2 regions of the Streptomyces sp. NPDC090106 genome follow, and region 2 is predicted to be linked to the other one. Evidence: predicted binding sites of a transcription regulator. Region 2 holds the regulator's gene; the other holds the start of a gene.
The links. The regulator HrcA, encoded in region 2, represses chaperone genes, less so after heat shock. The targets are predictions, from matches to a motif close to TTNGCACTCNGNNNNNCNGAGTGCNAA.
Positions count from the first base shown of each region.

Region 1 (4,412 bases), on a different contig from region 2:
GGGACGAGGTCGAACCACTGGCGGTCCGCCTTCGCCGACCCGGCGACGGTGACCGTGACGTCCCCGGTGGCGCCGCCGCGCGCGACGGTCCGGCCGCCGGCCCTGATCGCGACCGACTTCACGCCGGGCGCCTTCCAGACGAGGCGGAAGGTGCCGTCGTCGTTGGCGGTGACGGTCGCCCGGGTGAAGGGGATGCGGGAGGCGGGCGCGTGGTGCGCGGGGGAGGCCGCGGGGGCGGCGAGGGCGGACGGGGCGGTCAGCGCCAGCGCGGCGGCGGCGAGGAGGGCGACCTTGAGGGGCTTCTGGGACGTCAGGGGCTTCATGCGATGGATGCTGTGTGCACCGACCGACATCGGGGTGAACGCCGGGCGAATGACGCGACGTGCAGAGATGGCAGTTTGTGCCACCCACCACCACGGCGAGGTTCTCTCGCCCCCGCCGGACGGGCTGAAAGGATCAGACCTGGCGTGAAAATTCAGCCCGTCCGGCGTTTGAGGACAAAGGGGGGCTGGGGCGCAGCCCCAGGGGCGGGACGGGAAGGGGCGGCGGGGGCGGAAAAAGCCCGAGGGCGGCACCCCCTGCGCTCGGCAGGGGATGCCGCCCTCGGTGAAGGACGGTGATCGACCGGAGGGCGATCAGAAGTCCATGTCACCGCCCGGCATACCGCCACCGGCAGGCGCGGCGGCCTTCTCCGGCTTGTCGGCGATGACGGCCTCGGTGGTGAGGAAGAGCGCGGCGATGGACGCGGCGTTCTGCAGGGCAGAGCGCGTGACCTTCGCCGGGTCGATGATGCCTTCGGCGATCATGTCGACGTAGTCGCCCGTGGCCGCGTTGAGACCCCAGCCCACGGTCAGGTTGCGGACCTTCTCGACCACGACGCCGCCCTCGAGACCACCGTTGACGGCGATCTGCTTGAGCGGGGCCTCCAGCGCGAGCTTCACGGCGTTGGCACCGGTCGCCTCGTCACCGGTGAGCTCGAGCTTCTCGAACACCGCGGAAGCCTGGAGCAGGGCCACGCCACCACCGGCGACGATGCCCTCCTCGACGGCCGCCTTGGCGTTGCGCACGGCGTCCTCGATGCGGTGCTTGCGCTCCTTGAGCTCGACCTCGGTCGCGGCACCGGCCTTGATGACGGCGACGCCACCGGCGAGCTTCGCCAGGCGCTCCTGGAGCTTCTCGCGGTCGTAGTCCGAGTCGCTGTTCTCGATCTCGGCACGGATCTGGTTGACGCGACCGGCGACCTGGTCGGCCGAGCCGGAGCCGTCGACGATCGTCGTCTCGTCCTTGGTGATGACGACCTTGCGGGCGCGGCCCAGGAGGTCCAGGGTCGCGTTCTCCAGCTTGAGGCCGACCTCCTCGGAGATGACCTCGCCGCCCGTGAGGATGGCGATGTCGCCGAGCATGGCCTTGCGGCGGTCACCGAAGCCCGGGGCCTTGACGGCGACGGACTTGAAGGTGCCGCGGATCTTGTTGACGACCAGGGTCGACAGGGCCTCGCCCTCGACGTCCTCGGCGATGATCAGCAGCGGCTTGCCCGACTGCATGACCTTCTCCAGGAGCGGGAGCAGGTCCTTGACGGAGCCGATCTTGGAGTTGGCGATCAGGATGTACGGGTCGTCGAGCGACGCCTCCATCCGCTCCATGTCGGTGGCGAAGTACGCCGAGATGTAGCCCTTGTCGAAGCGCATACCCTCGGTGAGCTCCAGCTCCAGACCGAAGGTCTGGGACTCCTCGACGGTGATGACGCCTTCCTTGCCGACCTTGTCCATCGCCTCGGCGATGAGCTCGCCGATCTGGGTGTCGGCGGCGGAGATGGAGGCCGTGGAAGCGATCTGCTCCTTGGTCTCGACATCCTTCGCCTGCTCGAGCAGGGCACCGGAGACGGCCTCGACGGCCTTCTCGATACCGCGCTTGAGAGCCATCGGGTTGGCACCGGCGGCCACGTTGCGCAGACCCTCGCGCACCAGGGCCTGGGCCAGAACGGTCGCGGTGGTCGTACCGTCGCCGGCGACGTCGTCCGTCTTCTTGGCGACTTCCTTGACCAGCTCGGCGCCGATCTTCTCGTACGGGTCCTCGAGCTCGATCTCCTTGGCGATGGAGACACCATCGTTGGTGATCGTGGGGGCGCCCCACTTCTTCTCGAGGACGACGTTGCGGCCCTTGGGGCCGAGCGTCACCTTGACGGCGTCCGCGAGCTGGTTCATGCCGCGCTCGAGGCCGCGCCGCGCCTCCTCGTCGAACGCGATGATCTTGGCCATGTGAAGTGGTCCCTCCAGGACTGGGGGTGATTCCTTCGGACCGCGCCCGCGCCCGCGACGGACGGCTCGCACACCTCGTGGTTCCTTGCCCCACCCGGCCTGCGGGCCTCACCGACCCGGTCCTCGTTGTCACTCTCACCTTCAGAGTGCTAACGCCAATGATTAGCACTCGGCATGGTCGAGTGCAAGCGGCTCTCGGGGATCGACCGGGGCGCTCCGCCAGGCGCGAACAGGGCGGCGGGGGGCCTGCGGGCACGCCCGGCCCTCCGGGCACGCCGAAGGGCCCGCACCCATGACTCCCCATGAGGTGCGGGCCCTTCGAAGAAGAACGTCGCTGCTAGTTCAGTCGGCGCGCGCTTCAGCCGGTCGCCAGTCGGACCATGTCCGCCTGCGGCCCCTTCTGGCCCTGCGAGATCTCGAAATCGACCCGCTGACCCTCTTCCAGGGTGCGGTAGCCGTCCATCTGAATCGCGCTGTAGTGGACGAATACATCCGCACCACCGTCGACCGCGATGAAGCCGTACCCCTTCTCCGCGTTGAACCATTTGACGGTGCCCTGAGCCATGCCTAACTCCCCTATTACTGGCCCTTGCACGGACCCGCACTTCGCGGATCCGGGTCAGACCTCACCCCCCACAGGATTGGGGGCGTGCGCCGGAACGCGTCGACCGCGGCCGAATGTATCCGTCCAACTGCCCTCTGCAACAGGTCAATCGGACGAGAATTCAGGGCAAGACCAGTCAGGAATGTACGGAGAATTCCGCTGAATATGGGTCAAGTCGGGCCCCATAAAAGGAATAAAAGACGCAGAAGAGGCGCGCACTTTGGCTACTTCTCATCGCAAGTGGAGCCAGAACTCATATGCGTATGGCATGAAGGGTGCGGCAGCTTCCCCAACTGTACCGCGCTCAACCATGCAGAATTGCCCCCTCCGTTTCTCTCACGGAGGGGGCAATTCGATGAACAGTGCGTGATGCGGCTCAGCAGCCGCCGGCCACCGCCGGGATGATCGAGACGCCGGCGCCGTCGGGCGTCGCGGTCTCCAGGCCCTGCTCGAACCGGACGTCGTCGTCGTTCACGTACACGTTGACGAACCGGCGCAGCTTGCCCTGGTCGTCCAGGACACGGGCGGCGATGCCCGTGTGGTTCTTCTCCAGGTCGGCGATGACCTCGCCGAGGGTGGCGCCCTCGGCGGGCACCTCGGCCTGCCCACCGGTGTAGGTGCGCAGGATGGTGGGAATGCGGACGTTGACGCTCACGAGGGAACCTCCGGTCGGTACTAGGTCTTTCAGGGTCCGGCCCAGACTGGGGCTCGACGGCTACGCGAGTCCGGCCTCGCGGAAGGAGTCGAGGCTGGGACGGATCGTCGCGGTGAGCCCGGTGCCCGCCACCGCGTCCAGCGTCTTGAGTCCGTCCCCGGTGTTCAGCACGACGGTCGTCTTCGCCGGGTCCAGCAGCCCGTTCTCGATCAGCTTGCGGGTCACGCCCACGGTCACCCCGCCCGCGGTCTCCGCGAAGATGCCCTCGGTGCGGGCCAGCAGCTTGATCGCGTCGACGATCTGCTCGTCGGTCACGTCCTCCACGGCGCCGCCGGTGCGCCGGGCGATGTCCAGGACGTAGGGGCCGTCCGCCGGGTTGCCGATGGCGAGCGACTTGGCGATGGTGTCGGGCTTCTGCGGCCGGACGACGTCGTGGCCCGCCTTGTAGGCGACGGACACCGGCGAGCAGCCCTCGGCCTGGGCGCCGAAGATCTTGTACGGCCGGTCCTCGACGAGCCCGAGCTTGATCAGCTCCTGGAGCCCCTTGTCGATCTTCGTCAGCTGCGAGCCGGACGCGATCGGGACGACGAGCTGGTCGGGCAGCCGCCAGCCGAGCTGCTCGCAGATCTCGTACGCGAGGGTCTTGGAGCCCTCCGCGTAGTAGGGCCGCAGATTGACGTTGACGAAGCCCCAGCCCTCGCCGGCCGGGTCGCCGATGAGCTCGGAGCAGAAGCGGTTGACGTCGTCGTAGTTGCCCTCGATGCCGACGAGCTCACCGCCGTAGACGGCGGCCATGACGACCTTGCCCTGCTCCAGGTCGTGCGGGATGAACACGCAGGAGCGGAAGCCGGCGCGGGCGGCGGCGGCGCCGACGGCACCGGCGAGGTTGCCGGTG
Region 1 is NZ_JBIVDS010000014.1:143,864-148,275, reverse strand. It holds gene ACIPSE_RS36790 (tyrosine-protein phosphatase) at 1-323, opposite strand, end outside; gene groL (chaperonin GroEL) at 636-2,258, opposite strand; gene ACIPSE_RS36780 (cold-shock protein) at 2,617-2,823, opposite strand; gene ACIPSE_RS36775 (MoaD/ThiS family protein) at 3,239-3,517, opposite strand; gene thrC (threonine synthase) at 3,578-4,412, opposite strand, start outside.
Region 1: the regulator HrcA is predicted to act here: its motif matches at 2,421-2,447, upstream of groL (chaperonin GroEL).

Region 2 (4,412 bases):
GGGGCGGCGGGGGCGAGGAAAAAGCCCCGGCCGCCACCCCACACCGTCACCGGCCGTTGAACGCGTCCTTCAACCGCGAGAACAGCCCCTGCTGCCCCGGCTGACTGTGCCTGCCCGGGGGACGACCCCCGGACCCCCGGCAGCATCAGCCCAGCCGGCCGCGGCGTTCAGCTCAGCGCCCACCCGCCGTCACCGGCCGTTGAACGCGTCCTTCAACCGTGAGAACAGCCCTTGCTGCCCCGGCTGGAACTGGCCCGTGGGCCGTTCCTCGCCGCGCATCTTGGCCAGCTCGCGCAGTACGCGTTCCTGTTCGGGGTCGAGCTTGGTCGGGGTCTGGACCTCGACATGGACGATGAGGTCGCCGCGCCCGCCGCCCCGCAGGTGGGTGACGCCCCGCCCGTGCAGCGGGATCGACTGCCCGGACTGGGTGCCGGGGCGGATGTCGACCTCCTCCATGCCGTCCAGCGTCTCCAACGGCACCTTCGTGCCGAGGGACGCGGCCGTCATGGGGATCGTCACCGTGCAGTGCAGATCGTCCCCACGCCGCTGGAACATGTTGTGGGGCAGCTCGTGGATCTCGACGTAGAGGTCACCGGCGGGACCGCCACCGGGCCCGACCTCGCCCTCGCCAGCGAGCTGGATCCGTGTGCCGTTGTCGACACCGGCCGGGATCTTGACGGTGAGCGTGCGGCGGGACCGCACCCGTCCGTCGCCCGCGCACTCGGGGCACGGGGTCGGGACGACCGTGCCGAACCCCTGGCACTGCGGGCAGGGCCGCGAGGTCATGACCTGGCCGAGGAAGGACCGGGTGACCTGGGAGACCTCACCGCGGCCCCGGCACATGTCACACGTCTGGGCCGAGGTGCCCGGCGCCGCGCCCTCACCGCTGCACGTGGTGCAGACGATCGCCGTGTCGACCTGGATGTCCTTGGTCGTGCCGAAGGCCGCCTCGTCGAGCTCGATCTCCAGCCGGATCATCGCGTCCTGGCCGCGCCGGGTGCGCGAGCGCGGGCCGCGCTGGGACGCCGTACCGAAGAACGCGTCCATGATGTCCGAGAAGTTGCCGAAGCCGCCCGCGCCGAAGCCGCCGGCGCCTCCGCCGCCCGCCTGGGACAGGGGGTCGCCGCCGAGGTCGTAGACCTGCTTCTTCTGCGGATCCGACAGGACCTCGTAAGCGGCGTTGATCTCCTTGAACCGCTCCTGGGTCTTCGGATCGGGGTTGACGTCCGGGTGCAGCTCGCGGGCGAGCCGACGGAACGCCTTCTTGATCTCATCCTGCGACGCGTCGCGGCGCACGCCGAGAACGGCGTAGTAGTCCGTGGCCACTTACGACTCCGCCAGGATCTGTCCGACGTACCGTGCCACTGCGCGTACCGCTCCCATCGTTCCCGGGTAATCCATGCGGGTCGGTCCGACCACGCCGAGCTTGGCTACTGCCTCGCCGCCCGAACCGTAGCCGACCGAGACCACGGACGTGGAGTTGAGTCCCTCATAGGCGTTCTCATGCCCGATGCGTACGGTCATGCCCGAATCCCCGGCCTCACCAAGCAACTTGAGAAGCACGACCTGCTCCTCCAGCGCTTCGAGGACCGGACGGATCGTGAGGGGAAAGTCATGTCCGAAGCGGGTGAGATTGGCGGTGCCGCCGATCATCAGCCGCTCCTCGTTCTCCTCGACGAGTGTCTCCAGCAGGGTGGAGAGCACGGTCGAGACGGTGCCGCGGTCCTCGACGTCGAAGCTCTCGGGCAGGTCCTCGACCAGCCGCGGGACGTCACTGAACCGGCGTCCGGCGACCCGGCTGTTGAGCCGCGCCCGCAGGTCCGCGAGCGAGGTCTCCCCGAAGGGCGCCGGGCAGTCGACCATGCGCTGCTCGACCCGGCCGGTGTCGGTGATGAGGACGAGCATCACGCGCGCGGGGGCGAGCGAGAGCAGTTCCACATGCCGCACGGTCGAGCGGGTCAGCGACGGGTACTGCACGACGGCCACCTGCCGGGTGAGCTGCGCGAGCAGCCGTACCGTGCGGGCGACCACGTCGTCGAGGTCGACGGCGCCGTCGAGGAAGTGGTGGATGGCGCGCCGCTCGGGCGCGGACATCGGTTTGACGGCGGCGAGCTTGTCGACGAAGAGCCGGTAGCCCTTGTCGGTGGGGATGCGCCCGGCGCTGGTGTGCGGCTGGGCGATGAACCCCTCGTCCTCCAGGGCGGCCATGTCGTTGCGGATGGTCGCCGGGGAGACGCCGAGGTTGTGCCGCTCGGTGAGGGCCTTGGACCCCACCGGCTCCTCGGTGCCCACGTAGTCCTGGACGATGGCGCGCAGCACCTTGAGTCTGCGTTCACTCAGCATCGCGCACACCTCCAGAAGTCGATCCCTTGGCACTCTGTACCCCCGAGTGCCAGCATTCCCCGGCCAGTGTACGGCGGTGGGGTGCCGTGCGGGCAAGGTCGGTCCCGCTGCGGGTGCCCGTACCGTTAGCGTCGCCGCATGACGGTGACTTGGGAAGAGCTGGGGTGGGAGCGGCTGGCGGCCGGGGTGGGCCGGTGCCGCCTCCCCGGCTGGGACTGCACGGCGGGGCTGGTGACCGGCGCGGGGGCGGCGCTGGTGGTCGACGCGGGGTCGAGCGTGGCGGAGGGGACACGGCTGCGGGCGCGGGCGGAGGCCCTCGCGGGCGGCCCTGTGACCCATCTCGCTCTGACCCACCCGCACTTCGACCATGTCTTCGGGGCGGCGGCGTTCGCGGACGCGGAGCTGTTCGCGCCGGTGGGCATGGACACGCTGCTGGAGCAGCGGCAGGCGCGGGACGAGCTGCGGGCGGACGCGGTCGGCAATGGCCTGGAACCGTCGCTGGCGGCCGAGGCGGCCGGCGCGCTGCCCCGCCCCCGGCATCTGGTGTCCGGCGAGTGGACGCTCGATCTCGGCGGCGGCCGTCAGGTGCTGCTGGCGAACGTCGGCCCGGGGCACACCGCGCACGATCTGGCGGTCCTGGTGCCCGGCTCCCCCGAGGTGGTCTTCTGCGGTGACCTGGTCGAGGAGTCCGACGATCCTCAGGCGGGCCCGGACGCGGTGCCGTCCCGCTGGCCGGCGGCGCTGGACCGGCTGCTCGCGCTGGGCGGCGAGGACGCGCTGTACGTGCCCGGTCACGGTGCGGTGGTGGACGCGGCGTTCGTCCGGGCCCAGCGGGACGCGCTGGCGGCGCGTTTCGGCGTGTCGCGGTGACGGCCGCGGCGCTTCTCCTATCGTCATCCGAATGCGCCAGTACTCCGCCGATCTGACCCCTCCCTGGAAGAAGCCGAAGCCCGTCCCCGAGGTCCCGGCGGAGCCCGGCCTGGTGGTCGAGGAGCCCGGCACCGGTTTCTGCGGTGCGGTGATCCGCTGCGAGGCGGGCACGGTCACCCTGGAGGACCGCTTCGGCAAGCACCGGGTGTTCCCGCTGGAGCCCCGCGGCTTCCTGCTGGAGGGCCGGGTCGTCACCCTGGTCCGCCCCTCGGGCGCCGCCCCCGCGCGGCCCGCCCGCACGGCCTCCGGTTCGGTGGCCGTCCCCGGCGCCCGCGCCCGGGTCGCCCGCGCCGGCCGGATCTACGTCGAGGGACGGCACGACGCCGAGCTCGTCGAGAAGGTCTGGGGCGACGACCTGCGCATCGAGGGCGTGGTCGTGGAGTACCTGGAGGGCGTCGACGACCTTCCCTCGATCGTGGCCGAATTCGCTCCCGGCCCCGACGCCCGGCTCGGTGTCCTGGTGGACCATCTCGTGCCCGGCACGAAGGAGTGGCGCATCGCCGAACAGGTCACCAGCGAGCACGCCCTGGTCGTCGGCCACCCGTACATCGACATCTGGGAGGCCGTGAAGCCGTCCTCCCTGGGCATCGACGCCTGGCCGCGCGTCCCGCGCGGGCAGGACTGGAAGACCGGCGTGTGCCGGGCGGTGGGCTGGCCGGCCGACAACACGGGCGCGGTCTGGCAGGCGATCCTGGCCCGCGTGGGCTCCTACCGGGACCTGGAGCCGGAACTCCTGGGCCGCGTGGAGGAGCTGATCGACTTCGTGACCGGCTCCCCCGGCTGATCAGTCCACCAGGTCCCTGACGACCGCGTCCGCCAGCAGCCGCCCCCGCAGGGTCAGTACGGCTCGCCCCTCGTCGTACGACGGCTGGTCCAGGAGGCCGTCGGACAGGGCGCGGCGGGATGCCCTGAGGCCCTCCTCGTGGAGCAGGTCCAGCGGTACGCCCTCGCGCAGGCGCAGCTCCAGCAGGATGCGCTCGACCCTGCGGTCCTCGTCCGAGAGGAGTTCGCGGCCCGCGCCGGGGGAACGGCCCTCCGCCAGCGCCGCCGCGTACGCGCCCGGGTGCTTCACGTTCCACCAGCGGACCCCGCCCACGTGGGAGTGGGCGCCGGGGCCCGCGCCCCACCAGTCGGCGCCG
Region 2 is NZ_JBIVDS010000001.1:232,268-236,679, forward strand. It holds gene dnaJ (molecular chaperone DnaJ) at 190-1,326, opposite strand; gene hrcA (heat-inducible transcriptional repressor HrcA) at 1,327-2,343, opposite strand; gene ACIPSE_RS01060 (MBL fold metallo-hydrolase) at 2,482-3,213, shown strand; gene ACIPSE_RS01065 (DUF3097 domain-containing protein) at 3,245-4,057, shown strand; gene hemW (radical SAM family heme chaperone HemW) at 4,058-4,412, opposite strand, start outside.